3 regions of the Microbulbifer sp. TYP-18 genome follow, and region 1 is predicted to be linked to each of the others. Evidence: predicted binding sites of a transcription regulator. Region 1 holds the regulator's gene; each other region holds the start of a gene.
What was found. The regulator LexA, encoded in region 1, represses DNA repair genes until DNA is damaged. The targets are predictions, from matches to a motif close to ACTGTNTNTANANACAGT.
Positions count from the first base shown of each region.

Region 1 (7,344 bases):
AATTATTTCGCCATTTCCAAGGAAATACGCAATGATTTGTCCCTGGGGGCGGGTCAATCCCACATAAACTGTCAAAATATGCTTTTCGCGACACAGTGATCGTTCGCACTACGTCTCACCCCTTCGCAATCGTTTCCCCGAACCCTTCGGGGACTTCCGCGATATGCACGGTGGAGGTTGGGAAAGCGCAGGAGGCGCCATGCCCTTCAATTATCCGCAGTACCGTAAGCAGAATATCCTGCTTGATTTCGTGGAAACGCACCCATTCGGTGGTCCTGGTGAAACAATAAATAAAAAAATCCAGCGATGAAGGCGCAAAGGAATTAAAGTTGACGATCAACGTCTGATTGCTGTCTATTTCGGGGTGTTCCTGTAACATCGCCTTCACATCGGTAACGATAGCTGACAATTGCCCCGCATCTTCATAGCGGACACCGATGGTTTCAAAAATTCGACGATTCAACATACGGGAGGGATTTTCAACCGCAATCTGGTTGAATACCGAGTTCGGAATATACAGTGGTCGCTTGTCAAAAGTCCTTATCCGGGTGAGGCGCCAGCCGATATCCTCCACCGTCCCCTCGATCTCCTTGTCCGGCGAGCGCACCCAGTCTCCCACCGCAAACGGCCGGTCCAGGTAAACCATCAGGCCGCCAAAAAAGTTGGCCAGCAAATCTTTCGCGGCAAATCCGACTGCGAGCCCACCGATACCACCAAATGCCAGCACACCGCTGATGCTGTAACCCAGGTACTGCATCAACACCAGGGCCGAGGTAATCAGGATGGAGACCCGTACCAGCTTGCCCATGGCGCGCACAGTGGTCGCGTCCATCGGTTTGCTCATGTACTGGGGGTTGCGTAAATTGGCCTCCACATTGCGTGCAAACCGCAATGCGAACCAGGTCAACACCAGGATTAGTCCGATCTGTCGCACCGGCACCACCAGGGAGAATATTTCTGCCCCGGTAGCACTGCCGGCCCGCCCCGCCGCCAGGGTCAGGCCCAGCAGCCAAATGAGTACCATTGCCGGTGGATTGAGAGCCGCCACCAGCGCGTCGTCCCAGGGATTAGCGGTTTTCTCCGCACGCCGATGCAGGCGCCGCACGAAGCCGGTACAAAACCAGGCCCCTAGTGCGGTCCCCAACACAATTATGAAGGTTGCCACTATCCACAGTCGATTGTCCCCTATCCAGGACAATATCATTTGCTGCGCCGATTCCACTGCCTACTCCCGATCAACAACTGTTATTAATCCGACAATTCAATGGGTAATTTCTGAATTCACTGGATTGCCGCCTTTAAAATTTTGGCATTCACATACAACAACCTGTACGCCCTCGCACCGGTCTTATGCCCGGCCCGCGACTAAACGCCGGCAGCCAGAGGATCAATTGATTCCAGCCAGGATTTGGTCCGCCGCCAGCGGTCGCTCTCGGCAAGCTCCTCCCAGGAGCCTATTTTTGTTTTTGCGCGCATGCGCGCGAGGCGTGCGCCCGATTCAGGGATGGGGACGAAATTCCGTAGCGCTGCCAGTGCTTCCAGTGTACCCACGCGGCTATTGCACACCAACCCCATGTCACAGCCGGCGGTCAGCGCCGCCCGGATACGGTCCCCGTAAGTTCCCGCCATTCCGGCACCCTCCATGGACAGGTCATCACTGAAAATAACCCCATTAAAGGCCAGCTTCGTGCGTAAGATTTTTTGCAGCCAGAAGGGGGAAAAGCCCACCGGCCGGTCGTCCACCTGCACGTAGTGGATATGCGCGGGCATCACCGCATCCAACTCACCCGCGCGAATACACTCGATAAAGGGCAGTGCATCGGAAGCCATGACCTGTGCAAGCGTCCGCTGGTCCCGCGGCAGTTCTTCGTGGCTGTCCTCCAGCACATGGCCGTGGCCGGGGAAGTGTTTGCCGGTTGTGGCCATGCCGGCCTGGTGCATGCCTTCCATGAAGGGCCGCACCCGCTCGGAAACTTTGGCCGGATCCGCAGCAAAACTGCGGTCGCCGACGATTTTGCAGTGTCGATCATCGGCGTCCAGTACCGGTGCAAAGCTGAAATCCACCCCCACCGCCAGCAGCTCCGACGCCATCAGCCAGCCGGCGTCCCTAAGTTGATCGGGATCCGCACGCGCGCTCAGCAGCTGCATGGAGGGAATACGGGTAAAGTCACCGCGAAACCGCTGAACCCTGCCCCCCTCCTGATCCACGGCCAGCAGGATATCCGGCCGCTCAGCGCGGATCTCACCCACCAGCTGCTGCAACTGTTCCCGGTCGCTGAAGTTGCGGGCGAAGAATATGAGCCCTCCTACCAGTGGGTTGGCCAGCAGTTCCCGGTCCTCCGGCAACAGGTAGGTACCACCGATATCGGCCATCACCGGCCCGATCACTGCGCTCATACAAAGGGCTCCCAGTTGGTTTTACTCGGCGCGCAACATCGCAGATGCGGAGGGCACCAGCCGCTCCAGTGTCTCTCCCAGGCTGCTCTCAGCACCAAAGTCCTCCCTCAGAATAGCCTCGATGGCATCAAAGCTCGACAGTGTGAAAATAGTCGCACCCAGCATGAAATAGAGCCGCCAGTAGATAGTCACCGGATCCAGCTCCGGCAGCGCCCGGGCCAGCAGGCCGGCGAATCGCCGGTAGCTGTCACCGTACCTGGAAACGATAAAACGGCGCAGATGCCCCTGATACTGGGTGTAGGCAAGTCCCAGCAGACGCATAAAGCGCTGCGGGTCGCGGCCCTCGGCGGCCAGGCTGCCCAGACCGACCCGGTAGAGGCTCTCCAGCAGTCCCTCCAGGTGCAGCGGCTGTTCCAGTGCGGCGCGGCGGTCCAGCTCATCCGCCAGGGTTGTGGTGAAAGGCGTGAGAAACCGCTCGAAAACCGCCTGAATCAATTCCTTTTTGGAACCGAAATGATAATTGACCGCCGCGAGGTTTACCCCCGCAGTGCTGGTAATGGTGCGCAGAGAAGTCTCGGTAAAGCCTCTTTCGGCGAACAACACTTCTGCCGCATCCAGAATTCGGGTAACGGTGTCCGGCTGGCTCATGAAATTCAAACTACCAATTAAAACAGTTGTTCGGTTCTGATGCAGATTAGCATAACCCGCCCACCCTGTGGCCACTAGCCGCGCCGGGCAGTAATATCAACACCCGCAGCCCGCTGTCCCGAACAGGGATGTTCGGGTCGCAAATCAAGTATGTAACTGCTTGATTTGTCGTGGAGGGCTTACGGACCTGCGTTGCAAACCAAGGTTGAGGAAAGCCGGGGAGGGTCTTTTCAACAAGCTGTTAGGGGCAGTCGGGATAGAAAGAGCCACACAGGAAGACAGGACAGGAACAGGGGCTCTGAAGGCTGGACAGGTGCACTACCAGAACCTGCCATCACCGGGCCTGAAACCGTGCACGCAAATGGCAGCATGCAATATCCGCCGGGGTCACAAACCAATTGGAGCTGTCGCTAAAAGATCGGCAGATTTTCGGACCAATTCCGCCCACAGCTGCGTTTCACCGCTAGCCAATGGATCGCTGGCACTTGGTGGGGGACTGCTATTCCCGCTCGCGGATATAATGGAGAATCAGCTCCGCGGCCTCATCCACTGTATCCACAGTTCTGAACAGATCCAGGTCAGTGGCATCAATACACTGGCGCTCCAGCACCGTGTCCACCAGCCAGTCCCGCAGTCCCGACCAATAACTTTTACCCACCAGCACAATCGGAAAGCGCCGTACCTTCTGCGTCTGTACCAGGGTCAACGCTTCGAACAGCTCGTCCAGAGTGCCATAACCCCCGGGCATGCCGACAAAGCCAACGGCGTGTTTAACAAACATAAATTTACGTACAAAAAAGTAGCGAAAATTCAGGCTGATATCCTGATAGGGGTTTGGTAACTGTTCAAACGGCAGTTCAATATTCAAACCGATAGACTTGCCCTTCTGGGGGTAAGCGCCGCGATTACACGCTTCCATCAAACCCGGCCCACCACCGGTAATCACCGGTACTCCCTCCGCGGCCAGCAATTCTCCCAACCTGACAGCCTGTTGGTACTCAGCACTATCCTCGGTAAATCTCGCCCCACCGAAAACGGTCACGGCGCCGTTCAGGGCAATCAGCCGCTCGATCCCGTCCACCAGTTCCGATTGGATGCGCAGAACGCGCCACGCTTCGGGCATTTTCGCATCAAGCATTGTTATAGTTCCTTTCTTGTCGCGCAATTAAACGCAAATTTTACAACCTGTCCCGTTCCACTTTAGCAGCAGTTAGCCGTCGGGCGCCAAACATTGCGCAGCAGGCAAATCTGTATATAATCACAGCAACTGTATATAAATACAGAAACACGACAGGTGATCACATGACCAACCTCACTGCCCGTCAGGCGCAAGTACTGGAATTGATCAAGTCCTATCTGGACGAGACCGGATACCCCCCAACCCGCGCTGAGATCGCCCAGGAACTGGGTTTTCGCTCCCCCAATGCGGCGGAGGAGCACCTCAAAGCGTTGGCGCGCAAGGGGGCTATCGAGATGGTGGCCGGTGCTTCGCGCGGAATCCGCATTCCCGACTACCAGCCAGGCTTGCCGGTTGTGGGCCGGGTGGCAGCCGGCAATCCCATTCTGGCGGAGGAGAACATCGAGGATTATTGCGAACTGCCTTCAGACTTTTTCCACCCCCCGGCGGACTATCTGCTGCGGGTCCACGGTATGAGTATGCGCGGCGCGGGGATTTTGGACGGCGATCTGCTGGCGGTGCAGCGCACTGACCAGGTGCGCAATGGCCAGATAGTGGTGGCGCGCATTGAGGACGAGGTGACCGTCAAGCGGTTTCGGCGCAAAGGCAATCAGGCAATGGTCCAGCTACTGCCGGAGAACGAGGATTTCGACGTGATCCAGGTGGACATGCGGGACAAAAATTTTGCTATCGAAGGGTTGGCTGTAGGCGTGATACGACAGAGCCCCTGAGCTTTACAAGTGGAGGCGGCCCGTCCGCCCTTGCCTTGCGCTCTCTAGCCGGGATGCCGTACTGACGGGGGTATTGTTCACCCTCAATGGATGGTGTGGTTGACCGGCTCCACTTCCTCTTCATCGATAAAGTCCACATCCGAATCGCCGATATTCTGCACCGCCTCGATACCCGCTTCCAGCATTGCGCGCGCAATGATGATTTTGTGCTCGCGCAAAAAGTGCAGACTCTCCTCCGAAAAGTGAATGCGCACCAGCGGGTCCTCCCTGTGGCCGGCGCGGCGCAGCGCTATATCGCCATTGGCCAGCTCAATGATTTCAAACGTTTCGGAGGACATGCAATTCTCCCCTTTTGACACGGCATCTTGTGGGGCAGTGTAACATACGGGGGGGCAGTCGTTCACGACAGATCCGTGTAAAGACTCTGGGGATGGAAAGCGGACGGCGGAGTTACCACTCCTCGGTATGGGCCCGGTGCCTCTGTACCAGCTCTTGCAACGCCAGGTGCCAGGCCCGCAACCTATCGTCATTGAGTGATTCGGGGTTGGCCGCCGCACGATTACCGGTGGAAATAAGATCAACACCCCCCTGCGCCCCGGCGTTACCCTTCCCCGGGCGCCACAGCAACCGCCAGCAGGCCTGCAGCTGGGTCAGCCAGCTGCAGGAATCCTCCTCCAGGGCGATAAGCTCAGCCACTTCCCCACTGGCTTTAGCGCTGGCTTGCAGGCGCTGCTGCAGCTCTGCGGCGGATTGAGGCTCCAGGCCCAGCTGCAATTGAAACGACAGCTCTGCCAGATAAGCCAGGTATGCCCTCCACAGCTGCATCAGTGCCGCCTCCCGCAGTGCCGCGGCCTGCAACCCCTGGGCCGGCTGCCCCGCCAACAGCAGCTCGCTCTTGCGCAGCGCCGAGGTTACAGTGCCGGTATAGGGATTGCTCATCCGGAACGGGAGGCCGATTTCCTCTTGGCCGCCGGCTTGCGCTTTGCCGCCGGACTCTTGCTACCGGCCTCCGCCTGCCACCGGCCGTCGCGATAAAAAGCTCGCCAGCCCGTCGCCTTGCCGTCCTCCTCGGACTGCACATACTGCTCCTGGGTCTTGCGGCTAAAGCGCACTACCGTATCGCGCCCCTGATCGTCTTCAGTGGGTGCGGAAAAGAGAAAACTGTACTTGGGATCTATCTCGCTCTGGTGTGGCAGCAGTTCCTTGACCAAAGGTGCCCGGGTCTCGCGCTTGCGCGGGAACTGGCTGGCGGCCAGGAACAGTCCCGATGCGCCATCGCGCAAAATATAATGGTCGTCCACTTTTGCGCACGCCAGCTCGGGCATGGGTACCGGGTCCATTTTTGGCGGCGCCGGCTGCCCGCTCTTGAGCAGCTTGCGGGTGTTTTTACAGTTCTCGTTGGTGCACGCAAAATACTTGCCAAAGCGACCCGGCTTCAGCTGCATGTCGCTGCCGCATTTATCGCACTCTATCACCGGGCCGTCGTAGCCTTTGATTTTAAAAGTGCCCTGCTCCACCTCGAAGCCACTGCAATCCGGGTTGTTACCGCAGATGTGCAGTTTGCGGTGTTCGTCCACCAGGTAACTGTCCATTGCGGTACCGCATTTGGGACAGCGGCGCTTTTCCCGCAACTGGCGGGACTCCGCCTCATCGTCCTGATCCGCATCCACAGCCTCATCGCCCGACACCAGGTTCATGGTGTTGGTACAGCGCTCCTTGGGCGGCAGGGCGTAACCCGAGCAGCCCAAAAACACACCGGTAGAACCGGTGCGAATCTGCATGGGGCGGCCACACTTACTACATTCGATATCTGTGTCCGTGGGCGTATTGCGGCGCATTCCCCCGTCTGCCGCCTGGGCCTTCTCCAGCCGCTGGGAAAAATCCGCATAAAACGCATCCAGCAGATCCTTCCAGCCCCTGTGCCCGTCGGCCACTGCGTCCAGGGACTCCTCCAGGTTGGCGGTAAAGCCGTAATCCATCAGGTTGGTAAAACTCTCCCCGAGGCGGTCCGTGACAATATCGCCCATTTTTTCGGCGTAAAAACGCCGGCTCTCCAGGCGAACATAACCGCGGTCCTGAATGGTGGAAATGATAGAGGCATAGGTGGAGGGGCGACCGATACCGCGCTTTTCCAATTCTTTGACCAGTGTCGCCTCGCTGTAGCGTGCCGGCGGCTTGGTGAAGTGCTGCTTGGGGTCCAGTTTCTTCAGGGACAGCTGCTCCCCCACCTTCACATCCGGCAGCACCAGATCCTCTTCTTTTTTACCGATCGACGGCGCCACTCTCAGAAAGCCGTCAAACCGGATCACCCGCCCGCGGGCGCGCAGCTCGAACTCCCCGGCACCCACCACCACTGAGGTGGAAGTGAACTGTGCCGGCGTCATCTGACAG
Region 1 covers NZ_JBFRBC010000003.1:185,671-193,014, reverse strand. Annotated here, with positions in the region: gene ABVT36_RS05245 (mechanosensitive ion channel family protein) at 116-1,204, opposite strand; gene nagZ (beta-N-acetylhexosaminidase) at 1,366-2,397, opposite strand; gene ABVT36_RS05235 (TetR/AcrR family transcriptional regulator) at 2,419-3,045, opposite strand; gene ABVT36_RS05230 (TIGR00730 family Rossman fold protein) at 3,545-4,183, opposite strand; gene lexA (transcriptional repressor LexA) at 4,348-4,953, shown strand; gene ABVT36_RS05220 (hypothetical protein) at 5,037-5,291, opposite strand; gene ABVT36_RS05215 (DUF6586 family protein) at 5,404-5,892, opposite strand; gene topA (type I DNA topoisomerase) at 5,889-7,344, opposite strand, start outside.

Region 2 (7,344 bases), on a different contig from region 1:
TCGGCCCTCGCCGACCTGGGTGCAGTAGTGCGCGCCCAGCGCCAGCGGCTGCAGCGCCAGCGACTGCAACACCCCGAGCTGCTGCGGGCGCTACTGCACCGCGGCTGAGGCCGCCCAGTTGATCGATTTACGCACAGCAGTCACTGGGCTACAATAACCGGTCCAGTGGGCGCTTCCCGTCCCCCGAACCCGCCCAGCGCGGCACATTGCAATGGAACCGAAAGTTTATGGCACGTATCACCGTTGAAGATTGCCTCGAACACGTCGACAACCGCTTCGAACTCGTCATAGTGGGCAGCAAGCGCGCCCGCCAAATTGCCTCTGGCGTCAAAGACCCTCTGATTCAGGAGGAGAACGACAAGCCGACGGTGATCGCTCTGCGGGAAATCGAGGAGGGCCTAATCGACGCGGCCATTCTCGACGAGCCGGAAGAGGAACAGTCCCCCATGCAGGCGGTTGCCGCCCCGGTCTATCTATCCGACCAGGACCTGTAACTTTTCTCAACTGAGCGGTTTACCGAGAGAGGCGCGCACGGCTTTGCACACCATCGACAGTCTGGCCCACCGCCTCTCCTCCTACCTGCCACCCGATCAGATCCAAATAGTCCGCCGCGCCTACTTCTATGCTGAGCAGGCCCACGACGGTCAGCAGCGCCGCTCCGGCGAACCCTACATTACCCACCCCCTGGCCGTGGCCACCATCCTCGCCGGCATGCACATGGACCACCAGAGTCTGGCTGCGGCCATGCTGCACGACGTCATCGAGGATACCGGTATTCCAAAGACGGCCCTGGCGGAGCAGTTCGGCGAAGAAGTGGCGGAACTGGTGGACGGCGTCTCCAAGCTGACCCAGTTTGAAACCGACAGCCCGGTGGAGAAACAGGCCGAAAACTTCCAGAAGATGGCCCTGGCCATGGCGCGGGATATCCGCGTGATTCTGGTCAAGCTGGCCGACCGGCTGCACAATATGCGTACCCTGGGCGCCCTGAAACCGGACAAGCGGGTGCGCATCGCCCGCGAGACGCTGGAGATTTACGCACCTATCGCCCACCGCCTGGGTATGAACGATGTCCGCATTGAATTCGAAGACCGGGCTTTTTTCGCCATCTATCCTCTGCGCGCCAGCCGCCTGCGCGCCGCCCTGGTGGCCGCGCGGGGCAATCGCAAGGAGCTGCTGGAAAAAATCCAGAACGCCATTGAGGTACGCCTGCAGCGGGAGGGGATAGACGCCCTGGTGATAGGCCGGGAAAAGCACCTGCACAGTATTTACCAGAAGATGCGCGCCAAGAAGAAGTCGTTCAGGGAAATCATGGACGTCTATGCGTTTCGCATCATCGTCGACAGCGTGGACACCAGCTACCGGGCACTGGGTGTTATGCACAATCTGTACAAGCCGGTGATTTCCGAGTTCAAGGACTATATCGCCATTCCCAAATCCAACGGTTATCAGTCGCTGCACACGGTGCTGCTGGGCATGCACGGGGTGCCCATCGAGGTACAGATCCGCACCAAGGAAATGGACGAAATGGCCAACAGCGGTATCGCCGCACACTGGCTGTACAAGGCCTCCGGCGACGAGGTGGTCAACACCGGCGGCACCAGCCAGGTGCGCGCGCGGCGCTGGGTGCAGGGTTTACTGGAAATGCAACAGCGCGCCGGCGATTCGCTGGAATTCATCGAGAATGTGAAGATAGACCTGTTCCCCGACGAGGTTTACGTCTTCACCCCCAAAGGCGAAATCATCGATCTACCCGCCGGGGCCACGGCGGTGGACTTTGCCTATTCGGTGCATACGGATGTGGGCAACTCCTGTGTGGCGGTGCGCATCAACCAGCGCCTGGCGCCCCTGTCGCAGCCGCTGCAGAGCGGCCAGAAGCTGGAGATACTGACCAGCAAGAATGCCCAGCCCAATCCCAACTGGCTCAATTTTGTGGTCACCGCCAAAGCGCGCAGCGCCATCCGCCACTATCTCAAACACCAGCGCCACCACGACTCCGTTGCGCTGGGACGGCGGCTGCTGCAAAAGGCGCTGGGCAAGTTTGATACCAGCCTGGAGCAACTGGGGGAGTCGCAGCTGCAGCAGGGTCTGCAGGAAACCAAGTGCGCAACTCTGGAGAAGCTGCTGGAGGAAATCGGCCTCGGTAACAAAGTGGCGTTTTCCGCGGCCAAACTGCTGGTACCTGTGGACAGCCGCGAAAGCGAGGCCAGCAACATTTCCTCGCCGCTCACCATCGATGAGCAGGAGGGCATGCTGGTCAGCTTCGCCCGCTGTTGCCGGCCCATTCCCGGCGACACCATCATCGGCCATATCAGCTCCGGCAAGGGGGTGGTGATTCACCGGGACACCTGCCGCAACACCATTGATTTCCGCGAACACCCGGAAAACATCATGGCGGTGAACTGGTCGCCGGACGTGAAAGGGGAGTTTCTCGGCGACGTGCGTGTGGAAGTGGAGTCGGAGCGCGGCATCATCGCCCGGCTCGCCACCCGCATCACCGAAGAGGGGGCAAGTATTGAGCAGATTCACGTGGATGAGAAGGACGCGCACAACAGTGTCATCGCCATGACTCTGGAAGTGAGAAACCGCGTTCATCTGGCCCGGGTGATGAAACGACTGCGCAACCTGCCGGCGGTGATACGTATCGCGCGCCCCTGAGCATTTTGGGGCGAGCACCGCAACAGGCCCCACCCAGACAAAATCACTACATTCGGGGCAATCTCTCTTTCTTGATCTCCCCAACACCGCCCGAACGCGCTATATTGACCCGCTTTCCCTGCCACCAAGCATCGGAGTCAACCATGCCTAATCGCGCTGTGATTAAAACCGACCTGGCACCGGCCGCAATCGGTAGCTACTCGCAAGCCGTTAAAGTGCATAACACCGTCTATCTCTCCGGGCAGATTCCCCTGGACCCCCAGACCATGGAAATGGTATCCAGCGACTTCACCGAGCAGGCGCGCCAGGCGTTTCGCAACCTGGAAGCCGTTTGCGTAGCGGCCAACGGCTCCCTGTCCCGTGTCGTCAAACTCAATCTTTATCTCACCGACCTGAAGAATTTCTCGGCGGTAAATGAAGTTATGAAGGAGTTCTTTGAGGAGCCGTTTCCTGCGCGCGCCGCCGTTGGTGTCAATGAGCTGCCCAAAGGTGCCCTGTTTGAAGTGGAAGGGGTCCTGGTGATCTGACCTGGGGCCACCCTGCTTTGTGCCTCCGAAGCACAATTTATCCCCAGCCCGGATCATCACCGTCTGCAATAGCCGCACTGCCAAAGGCAGGGCAGCTCAGCCAGACACATCTTTTCTGCAGCCTTTACAGTGGCTGTAGCTTTGCCATGGTCACCACCAGCCATTTACTGCCGGCATCGTCAAAATTAACCTGCACCCGCGCGCGCGGGCCATTGCCCTCGAACTGTACCACAGTACCCTCGCCAAACTTGGGGTGCTCCACACGCCCCCCCAGGGCCAGTGGCGGCAGGTCGTCGAAGTCCGGCGGCGGATCGGACAAGCGTCCCACTTTGCCGTAATCCGGATTGAACAGTGGCCTGGAAATCTCGGTTTTCAGCCGCACTTCACAAACCAGGTCCGGCGGTATCTCACCGATAAAACGAGACGGGCTATTGTGGCTTTCGCTGCCGAACAGGCGCCGGTTTTCGGCGTAGGTGATATAGAGCTTCTGCATGGCGCGGGTGATGCCCACGTAACAGAGGCGCCGCTCCTCCTCCATCCGGCCCGGCTCCTGCGCCGACATCTTGTGTGGAAACAGGTTCTCCTCCACCCCGGCCATAAACACCAGGGGGAACTCCAGTCCCTTGGCGGAGTGCAGGGTCATCAGCTGCACCGCATCCTCAAACTCATCCGCCTGCCCCTCTCCCGCATCCAGCGCCGCACTGTCCAGAAACTGGTCCAGCAGCGGGCGCTCCTCGTCATTTTCCGCCAGGTCCAGGCCATCGAATGCCCGGCAGGCACTGATCAGTTCCTGCAGGTTTTCCACACGGGTCTGGCCTTTCTCCCCCTTTTCCCTGCGGTGAAAATCCAGCAGGCCGCTGGTTTCGATCACATCCTCGGCGATGGCATCGAGGGACTTGTCTTGCGCATTGGCCGCCAACTGATTGATCAGATCGAGGAATGCCTGCAGGGCGCCAGCGGCGCGGGCCGCCAGCAGGCGCTGCTGCAACATCAGGTTGGCGGCCCGCCAGAGGGAGCAGCCCTGCTCGCGGGCAGAGGCGCGCACCATTTCCACGGTGCGCACACCGATACCCCGGGTAGGTGTGTTTACCACCCGCTCGAAAGCCGTATCGTCGTCGCGATTGGCGATCAGGCGCAGGTAGGACAGCGCATTCTTGATTTCCATACGATCATAGAATCGTTGGCCGCCATAGATGCGGTAGGGCATCTGCTCCCGCAGCAGCGCCTCTTCCAGTACCCGCGACTGGGCATTGGAACGGTAGAGAATGGCGATGCTATCGCGGCGGTGGCCAGCCCCCAGCCAATCGTTGATATGCTCGACGATAAAACGCGCTTCGTCCTGTTCGTTATAGGCGGCGTAAACCGCGATAGGCTCACCGTCCTCCCCCCGGGTCCAAAGCTCCTTGCCCAGGCGGCCGGCGTTGTGTTCTATAACCGCGTTGGCGGCCTTGAGGATGGTACCGGTGGACCGGTAATTCTGCTCCAGGCGCACCGTCTGCACATCGCGCAGATCCCTGCCAAAGTGCTGGATATTCTCGATCTTGGCACCGCGCCAGCCATAGATGGACTGGTCGTCGTCACCCACGGCGGTGATATGGCACTGGTCCCCGGCCAGCAACCGCAGCCAGGCGTACTGGATGGTGTTGGTATCCTGAAATTCATCCACCAGGATAAACGGAAAGCGGCGCCGGTAGTGGGCCAGTACCGCATCGTTGTTCAGCCACAATTCGTGGGCGCGCAGCAACAACTCGCCGAAATCCACCAGTCCCCCACGCTGACAGGCCTCCTCATAGGCAATGTAGATATCCACCATGGTCCGCAGCCAGGGATCTGCGCCGGGCTGGATATACTGCGGGCGCCGTCCCTCATCCTTCTGCGTACCTATCCACCACTGGGTCTCCCGCGGCGGCCACTTCTTTTCGTCCAGACCCAGGCCGTCCTGTACCCGTTTGATCAGTCGCAGCTGGTCGTCGGAATCCAGGATCTGGAAATTCTGCGGCAGCTTTGCCTCCTGCCAGTGGGCTTTCAACAAGCGGTGCGCCAGACCGTGAAAAGTCCCCACCCACATGCCAAAAGTGTTCACCCCCAACAGTTCTTCGATGCGCGCGCGCATTTCCCGCGCCGCCTTATTGGTAAAGGTGACCGCCAGCAAGGAGAAAGGCGAGGCGCCCTCTACTTGCATCAGCCAGGCGATACGGTGCACCAGCACACGGGTTTTGCCGGACCCGGCACCGGCCAATACCAGCTGGTTGCCGGGCGGGGCCGCCACCGCCTCGCGCTGGGCGTCGTTGAGAGGGCCGAGAATCTGAGATACGTCCATGGGCGGCGATTGTAACAGAGCCCGCAGCGGATACCTGTGCAAATAAACAGGTAACTCTCACTGCCGGCTCAATCCTGGAAGCTTCGTCTCCCGCCGCCCGCCCAGGGCCTGGCACCACGGCTCGCCAGCCGGGTTGGCAGCAGCTACACTGCGCCGTCAGGAGTTCAGAAGGAAGTATCGTGAAACCGGCAGAAGTCACGCAGAAAATCAGTGAACAGCTGTCCTCCATGCGCAAATCGGAACGCAAGGTGGCGGAGTACATCCTCGCCAACCCCAATGAAATCATCCATATGCGCATCGTGGACCTGGCCACCGAGGCCCAGGTGAGCGAACCCACCGTAGTGCGGTTCTGCCGCGCAGTGGGCTGCTCCGGATTTCAGGAGTTCAAGCTGAACCTGGCCCAGCAGCTGGCATCCAGCCCCAGTTTCGGCCAGATAGCGGTGACCGAGACCGACACCATCGCTGAGTACAAGCGCAAGGTGTTTGATTCCACCGTCGACACCCTGCTCAATGTGCGTGACACCCTGGACAATCGCGCACTGGAGGCCGCAGTGGCCGCAATCGCAGCCACCAAGCGGGTGGAGTTCTTCGGATTCGGCGCCTCCGGGGCGGTGGCGGCGGATGCCCAGCACAAGTTCTTCCGCCTGCAACTGGCCACAGCGGCTTACTCGGACCACCATATGCAGAATATGTCCGCCATGTCGATGGAACCGGGCGACGTGGTGATCGCGATTTCCCAGAGCGGCCGCACCAGGGCCCTGCTGCACTCCATCGAAATGGTCAAACAACAGGGGGGCACGGTCATCGGTCTGGCACCCAGTGGCTCGCCGGTAGCGGTGCGATCCTCTATTCCCCTGGAAGTGGACGTGGAAGAGGACATAGAAATCTATACCCCTCTGTCATCACGCATCGCCCACCTGGTAGTGATAGACACCCTCGCCATTGGCGTCGCCCAGCGCAAGGGCACCCAGCTGCAGGACCACCTGATGAAGCTGAAGCGGGGCCTGCACACGCTGCGCGAGGAAAATTAAACCGCCACCAGCGCCCGGGCACCGACGGGCTACTTTACTCCGGGCAAAAATCGTGCCACAATACCTGCCATTCGCGCCTTGCCGCGAATATCCCTCCGTCCGGCGCGGTTCAGTCCACGTCTGCTGCCGCCTTTATTTCCAGGCCACCGAGTTTTATGTCGCCGTTTGCTGAGAAACATGCACCCCCCTGGCTGGCATCCTACCTGGCGGTGCTGGTGGCACTTACGCCCTTCGCAATAGATACCTATCTGCCGGCGATTCCACTTATGGCCTCGGTTCTCGGCACCGAGGTGGAGCAAGTCCAGCATTCAATCTCCAGTTATCTATTGGGCTTCGCGCTCGGCCAGCTGTTGGGCGGCCCCCTGTCGGATCGCTGGGGGCGCCGCACTGTAGGCACTATCGGGCTGGGTATTTTTTTCCTCAGCACACTGGCGATACTATTCGTCACCCAGGTAAATCAGCTGGTCGCCCTGCGCCTGGTGCAGGCTGTTGGCGGCGGCTTTGCAACCGTTATCTGCGCCGCCATAGTGCGGGATCTATACAGCGGCCGCGACGCCGCTAAGGTGATCTCCATCATCAGCACCATGATATTGATGGCGCCACTACTGGCACCGGTGATCGGTTCGGTACTGCTGACCTTCAGCGGCTGGCAGAGTATCTTCGTGTTTCTGCTTCTGTATGCCACCGCCATGATCCTGGTGGTGCGACAACTGGTGCCGGAAACCGTGTCCCCCTTTCTCCGCGCCAGGCGACAGAGGAAACCCATTGCAGAGCTGGTGCGCAGCTACGGGCGGGTGCTGAGCAACCGGCG
Region 2 covers NZ_JBFRBC010000005.1:114,192-121,535, reverse strand. Annotated here, with positions in the region: gene gmk (guanylate kinase) at 1-108, shown strand, start outside; gene rpoZ (DNA-directed RNA polymerase subunit omega) at 228-494, shown strand; gene spoT (bifunctional GTP diphosphokinase/guanosine-3',5'-bis pyrophosphate 3'-pyrophosphohydrolase) at 538-2,655, shown strand; gene ABVT36_RS07100 (RidA family protein) at 2,799-3,182, shown strand; gene uvrD (DNA helicase II) at 3,307-5,502, opposite strand; gene hexR (transcriptional regulator HexR) at 5,682-6,533, shown strand; gene ABVT36_RS07085 (multidrug effflux MFS transporter) at 6,689-7,344, shown strand, end outside.
Region 2: a site for LexA is predicted at 5,536-5,553, ahead of uvrD (DNA helicase II). Genes of this name have one in related genera too.

Region 3 (7,344 bases), on a different contig from region 1:
TAAGGATATGGGTGCTGTAGTCGAGGACACGGGGATCGTCACAGACCTCGCGAATCACCTCTGCATAGCCACTGATGCCGTGAATGATATTATTGAAATCGTGGGCAATGCCCCCGGCGAGTTCTCCCAGCGCCTGCATCTTGTGGGCCTGGCGCAGCTCCTCCTCGAGAATCCTCTGTTTGGTAATGTCTGAGCCGATACTCAATACCCCGAAGCGGGTGCCGCTTTCATCGCTGAGTACCTTGTTTGTCCATGCGACCCAGACTCTGTTTCCATTTTTGGTAATGTTTTCGTTGACCGTATATTGATGCTGCTCCGGGTGCCGGCAGATTTGATCCATCAGTGAGCGCAGATCGCGGCCGGTGCTTTCGGTGGCGGGCACAATGGTCCCCACCACATGCCTGCCGGCGATTTCCGTTTCCGAGTAGCCGAAAAATTGCTGGGCGTATTCATTGAAAGCGGTCACGATGCCGTTGCTGTCCCAGCGCAAAATAATCGAGTTTGCGTGCTCTACCAGTTCGCGGTAGCGCTCTTCGCTCTTGCGCAGTGCTTCACAGATATGCTCGGGGTCCGCACCTTTCGCCGCTGGTGGAGAGTCCCTCTTGGACATTGGAACCTCCTGTTTATTTTTTAGGCAAATTCCAGCATGAACACCCTGCAATGTCCATATGTTGCGTACCACTTACTCTGGTAAAAGGCGCCAACGGAAGGTCGAATTAGAGCGGCGGTTAATTTATTCGATTTTTTTAAGCCTCCCCCCTGAGGCAATGGGGAATAGGGCCCATGATTGCTGGTCTGTGTTCGGGGCTGGAAAAACCCTTGGGGTGTCGATGATCTCCAGTGTTGGTATGGCGAAATGGCGCCGAACTGATAGCATGCTGGTTCCGGCAGGCGGTTTAACGCGATTTGTTCGACCCCATGCCGGCTCAACGTAACGGACAATTCTGGATAAATAATATGCAATTGCCTTACCTTCGTTTTGCAATAGCCCTGGGCCTAGCCTTGCTGCTCAGTGGCTGTGGGGGAGACAAAGCATCCGACAGGGATAGCGAATCCCTGAGTTTTGCGCGTGAACAGGCTTTCCCTTCCACTTATGAGGTCACTCAATCAAAGCCGGTCTTGATTCAGGGCGCTACCCTGTTGACCGGCACCGGTGAGCGGATCGAACAGGCGGATATACTGCTTCGAGACGGAAAAATAGCCGATATGGGCGATGGGCTGAAAGCACCCGAGGATGCGTTGGTCATTGACGGTACCGGCAAATGGGTAACCCCCGGCATTATCGATGTGCATTCCCACCTGGGAAATTACCCTGCACCGTCTATCGAGTCGTCTCAGGATGGCAATGAAATAACTGCACCGAATACCGCAGAGGTGTGGACGGAACACTCGGTGTGGACCCAGGACCCGCAATTTCCCCTGGCGCTCGCCGGCGGCGTAACCACTATGCAGATTCTGCCGGGTTCCGCCAACCTGTTCGGCGGCCGCAGTGTCACGCTCAAAAATGTACCCGGGCGCAGCGTGCAGGATATGAAATTTCCCGGGGCCCCCTACGGGCTGAAAATGGCCTGTGGAGAGAACCCCAAGCGGGTTTACGGTGGCAAGGGGAGTGCCCCCTCGACCCGGATGGGCAATGTAGCGGGCTATCGCAAGGCCTGGATCGAGGCGGCGGACTATCGCAAGCAGTGGCAGGATTTCGCTGAAAACGGTGGCGATGAACCGCAGCGCAATCTGCAACTGGAGACACTGGCCGGTGTTTTGAACGGCGAGATCCTGGTCCACAACCACTGTTATCGCGGCGAAGAGATGGCCGTTATGATGGATATAGCGCGGGAGTTTGACTTCCAGATATCCACCTTCCACCACGCCGTCGAGGCTTACAAGGTCGCCGACCTGCTGGCGGAGAACAACGTTTGTGCGGCCATGTGGGCTGACTGGTGGGGCTTTAAACACGAAGCCTTCGACATGACTGAGGCCAATATTGCCATCGTGGATCAGGCCAAGGCGTGTGCAATGATCCACTCGGACTCAGCGGTGGGAATTCAGCACCTCAATCAGGAAGTTGCCAAGGCGATGGCCGCCGGGCAGCGCGCCGGCTTTGCTATCGGGCCGGAGGAGGCGGTGGCCTGGATGACCCTGAACCCCGCCCGGGCGCTGGGAATCGACGAGCAGACCGGCAGCCTTGAAAAGGGCAAGATGGCGGATGTCGTGGTCTGGTCTGGCAACCCCTTCAGTGTCTACAGCAAAGCGGACCAGGTGTTTATCGACGGCGAGCTGATGTACGACCGCAATGACCCGGCGCGTCAGCCGCATACCGATTTCGAGTTGGGGATACTGAATCCAGAGGGGGAGCGTCTGTGAACAGATTATCGCGGGTAATTCTGCTGCTGACCGGACTGTTGGCGTCCACAGTGCAGGCGGAAACGATTTTGATCAAGGGTGGCAAAGTCCACACATTGGCGGCCGCTGGCAGCCTTCCCACAGCCGATATTCTCCTGCGGGACGGCCGTGTCGAGGCCGTGGCGCCATCCATCGACGCAGATGCCGATAAAGTCATCGATGCGACGGGAAAAGTCGTGACTCCCGGCGTCATCGCCCCCATGTCGGAGCTCGGCCTGGTAGAGATAAGCGCTGCCAGCAGCACAAATGATTACGGGGTCACCGGGAAGAGTATCGGCAGCGCCTTTGACCCGCTGCCGGCCTACAACCCCAACAGTACCCTGATTCCCTACAGCCGGGCCGGCGGTGTCACGCGCGCGGTGGTGTTTCCCGCCATCAGCACCTGGAATACCGACGCCGAAGAGATGCAGCGGGTATTTGCCGGGCGGAGCTTTGCCATTGCGCTGAACGGCGAGTTCGATAGCGTCGTGGCAACGGATCTCGCCCACAAGGCGTATCTGGGGGATGTCGGAGCCCAGCTGGCCGGGGGCAGCCGGGCAAATGCGTTTGCCAAGATCAAACGCGCGCTCATGGAAGCGCGGGAGTACCGGGCCAACCGCGAGGCTATCCGCTCCGGCAACTGGCGACAGCTGAATTACTCCATAGCGGACCTGGAGGCGCTGCAGAAGGTGATTCAGGGCCAGCAGCCGCTGCTGGTGACTGCAAACCGGGCCAGCGACATTCTCCAGGCCCTCAAGCTGGCCCGCGACTTCAATCTGCGTCTCATCATAGCGGGAGCTGCTGAGGGCTGGATGGTGGCGCCACAACTGGCCGCTGCCGGGGTGCCGGTGGTGATAGATTCACTGGACAATCTGCCCATCGCTTTCGAAAGCCTTGGAGCACGCGCGGAAAATGCAGCGCTAATGCAGGCCGCGGGCGTCACCCTGGCCATTGCCGGCCCCGGTTATGGCGGTACCCACAATATACACTTGTCGCGCCAGGCGGCGGGTAATGCGGTTGCCTACGGACTTCCCTATGAAGAGGGTCTCAAGGCCATCAGCCGCAATGTGGCGGATATATACGGCCTGGAAGGTGGCACCATTGAGCCGGGCGCCGTGGCTGACGTGGTGGTTTGGAGTGGGGATCCCCTGGAGGTTACCAGCTTTGCGGAGAGGGTGCTGATTGGCGGTGAGGAGCAGTCACTGGTAAACCGGTCGACCCGTTTGCGCGACCGCTACCTCAAGCCGGAAGCGGGCCATGGAGCCGGATACAAGTTTTGAAGTGACTGGCGGTTTGGAGAGCGGCGGACAATCATTTCCGCCGTTCTGACGGGAGTAAGGAATGGTTTACATAACGGGTTTTTACGCGGGCCTCAGCGGCCTGTTGCTGCTGGCGCTGGCCTATCGTGTGGTGCGTTTTCGCCGCGACGAGAAAGTTGGTGTTGGCACCGGCGGCAAGCATAGTGGAGCTGTGTTGGTGCGAGCCCACGGCAATGCAGTGGAGTATTTGCCAGCGGCGCTGCTGTTGATGCTGATTGCGGAGTTGAACGGCTTGGGGGCTCTTTGGCTACACCTGTTGGGGAGTGCGCTGGTGTTGGGGCGGCTGCTGCATGCCTATGGTTTAATAGCGAGTAGGGGCGGCTATCATCTGGGCCGCTTCTGGGGCACCATCTTCACCTGGGTGGTGATCTTCGCTTTTGCGCTGATCAATATCTTCTACGTGCTCCGGGCAGCCTGACGACTGCTTGGTGCAAAAAAGCCCGGCCAGGGCCGGGCAGGCTACTACAGGGATAGAATCTGCGGGTTTGGGTGTTACTGGCTGACTGCCAGCGGAGTGACGCGGTCGTCCGCTGCTTCCGGCTGGGCTGGCTCCGCTTCCAGCAACACTTCCGGCTTACCTTTGCAGGCCTTGGCCAGGGCTTCTCTCTGCCGGGCCAGCAGCAGGCCGATTTCCTCGGCTGCCGCCTCGGAGATTTCGTCCACATGACGCTCAATCAAAGAGGTGATGTTGGCGGCCAGTTCCAGCATTTTGTCGTGTTCTTCGGCGTCTTTCTTGTTGTCGAACATTGCTCCGTCCCTATCGCACTTCCATACAGCAACAACAGCCATTGTTAATGTCCCCTTATGGTCTGGTTATGAATACTGTTTAAGCATACAGTATCTGTAATTATATGCAGTGTCAATGGCGGGTTTCGCATTTTGATCGCCGGTGGCGGATCGGGTGAGGCGCCCGGGTGGCAAATATGCCCGGGAAGCGGTTGTGGCTTTACCGACAGACGGGTTCCGGGAGAGGGGTGCCGGGAGTCAGATGGAGAGCACCAGTCGCGCCGCCAGGGCTACCAGCAGGATCCCCAGGAGCTGCTGCAGTCTGCGACTGACGGATTCGCTTATCCAGGCGCCCCGACTGCCGGCGGTGACCGCAATCGCAACCAGACAGTACCAGGCCGCGTCGATGGCGGAGGCGAGGGCGGCCATGCCCAGCTTGATGGTGAAAGACTGCTGTTCGGTGACGAACTGACTGAACAGGGCGGTGAAGAATATCACCACTTTCGGATTGAAAAAGGCGACCCCGAAACCCTGCAGTGCGGCTCTGTGCACTGGCACCGGCGCCCGCGGTTTCTCCGCTGTACCACTGTCGGAGCCGGTGGCGCGCAGGGATTTCCAGCCCAGATAGAGCAGCAGTGCCGCACCGGCCCACTGCAGGGCGGTGAATACTGCTGGAGAGCTGGTGATCAGTACCGCCAGTCCAAAGGCCGTCAAGCCGGCGTAGACCGCAATCGCAATACCGTGTGCCACCGCCGCTGCCATACCCTGGCGGACACCGGAGGCGGCGTTGCGCATCACAATAAGCAGGCTGGGGCCGGGCGACATGGCCCCGAGGGTGCATATCCCGGCCAGGGACAACCAGGCGATCCAGTCCATTAGAAGCCGCCTCCCTGCGCGAGCCACTGCTGCTCCTCCGGCCAGGACACCCGACCGAGGGCCGCGTTGCGGTGGGGGTAGCGGCCAAAGCGGTCGATGACATCCCGGTGCGCCACAGCGTATCGATAAAAGCTGTCTGCCTGGGCCGTCTCTTCCGCGCTGTTCCAGCGGACTTTGCGCAGCTGGTCGAAAAAGGCCACGGAGCGTTGCTGCATCTCTTCGCTTTCACCGTGTTCCAGTGGCATACCCAGAAAAGCGCGCTGGTAGAGTCCTAGCCGGTGGTGATCGCCCCGCTGGATCACCGCCAGGGCGAGCTGCTGCGCCCTGGCATCCCCCGCGAAGGCGCTGCTGGTTCCGCGGTAAATATTGCGGGTAAACTGGTCACAGAGCAGCACCAGCGCCAGTTCACCTGTCAATGTCGCACTCCAGTCGTCCAGTTGACCCGCCAGGGCCCGCTCCACCACCTGGCCGAAATCCCGCGCTAACCCCTTGTCGTTCGCTTCGCTGGGGCTAAACCACAGCCGGCGATATGGCTCCTCGACCGGGGCCCGGAGCTCCGCACTGCCGAACCAGGCGCACAGTATCTGGGCAGGCTGCGGAACGGCACCCTGGGAAAAAGTGACCGTCGGTGCATCCAAATGCATTGCTAGTACCATCTTATCGCTGTAAAAGGACAATTGCCTGGAGGCGATCATGGTAACCCTAAATGCAGTGAGTGTGAAAATGGTGCGCGCCTGCGCAGTGGTGGTCATTTTGGTCAGCAGCCTGCCGGCGGCGGCGGGTGAACTGGCCATTCCCATGCTGGAGGTGCAGCGGGATCTCACCCTGAAGGCGGAGCAGGCTTTCACCCGCAAGTTCAATGAGTGCGGGGACGGAGTTCGGCACCAGAAAAACCAGAAGGAACCGACCGGTCCGCGCTTTCCGGTAAGAATCGCCGCACAGGAACAGATCTTTGAGGGTCTGGCGGCGTCACTCGTCGGGATCGAACTGGCGATACGCCCCCGGGGCAATTCGGTGGGCCTGTGATGCCCCTGTGGTTGCCGCTCTATAAAGGACAGGCAAAATCCTGTGGGAGGGCCCCTACTGTGGCGGACCGGGCCCCATCTGCCGGACAGGAAGCAGTAAACGACTAGAGAGCACTAACTATGAGAGCGAAAAGAAACTATCCGGCCGCGCTGTGGCTGGCTGTACTGGCCGCCTTCACGGCCTTGAGTTGGGCCCAGGAGCCGGCGGATGTTCAGGTCCCGCAAACACCGGACGCCCCCGTACCGGCGCCTGAGGCCCCCCGGGCCACCGGTGTCGAAGGGCAGATGGAACAGAGGCAGTTGCAGCGGGCGAAGGAGGCACAGGAGCGGCTCAGCCAGGCGCGGGAAGTACAGAGCCGGGCAAGGGACCAGCTGCACAGCCAGGTGCGTATCTATCGCGACGAGGATGGCAGCCTGCGCATAAAAACTCGGGATGAGGACGGTGAAACCTCTGAAGTGCAGTTGGATCTGGGCGAAGAGTTTGGCGGAGCCCTGACCCGGCGCATCTACGATGAGCTGGAAAGCAAAGGAGTGCTCGACGAAAAGGGTTTCGTGGTGGATAGAGTGCTCGATGGCGTGCCGGAGAATGTCAGTATCGGTATCACACGGGAGAGCAATACCGGCGCGCGCAGCGATCGTTCCCACCGTCGCGGTGGCAGCGGCCGGCACGATCACGGCTTCGAGTTTGGAGACAATAATATGGAATTGATACCCGCCATTCTGGGAATTCTGGCCGTGTTCGGCACTCCGGTCCTTATTGTGTGGCTGGTGACCCGCAACAGCTATCGCAAGAGGCAGCTGCTGATGGACAATATCAACCGGATGGTGGTCGAGGGCCGGGATATTCCGCAGGAAATGCTGGATTCACTCGAGGGGACTTCGCCGGCGAACCTGAGGGACCGGGGCTTTACTCTCATCGCCGTGGGTCTGGCGCTGCTGATCTGGCTCTCTATAGCGGCGGGGCCGGAAGTGGGGAGCCTGGGCCTGATACCTCTGTTTATCGGAGCGGCGCGGTTTAT
Region 3 covers NZ_JBFRBC010000010.1:66,910-74,253, reverse strand. Annotated here, with positions in the region: gene ABVT36_RS10360 (response regulator) at 1-610, opposite strand, end outside; gene ABVT36_RS10355 (amidohydrolase) at 958-2,361, shown strand; gene ABVT36_RS10350 (amidohydrolase family protein) at 2,358-3,659, shown strand; gene ABVT36_RS10345 (MAPEG family protein) at 3,721-4,116, shown strand; gene ABVT36_RS10340 (YebG family protein) at 4,191-4,487, opposite strand; gene ABVT36_RS10335 (LysE family translocator) at 4,683-5,300, opposite strand; gene ABVT36_RS10330 (DUF924 family protein) at 5,300-5,995, opposite strand; gene ABVT36_RS10325 (hypothetical protein) at 5,994-6,326, shown strand; gene ABVT36_RS10320 (DUF6249 domain-containing protein) at 6,446-7,344, shown strand, end outside.
Region 3: a site for LexA is predicted at 4,520-4,537, ahead of ABVT36_RS10340 (YebG family protein). Genes of this name have one in related genera too.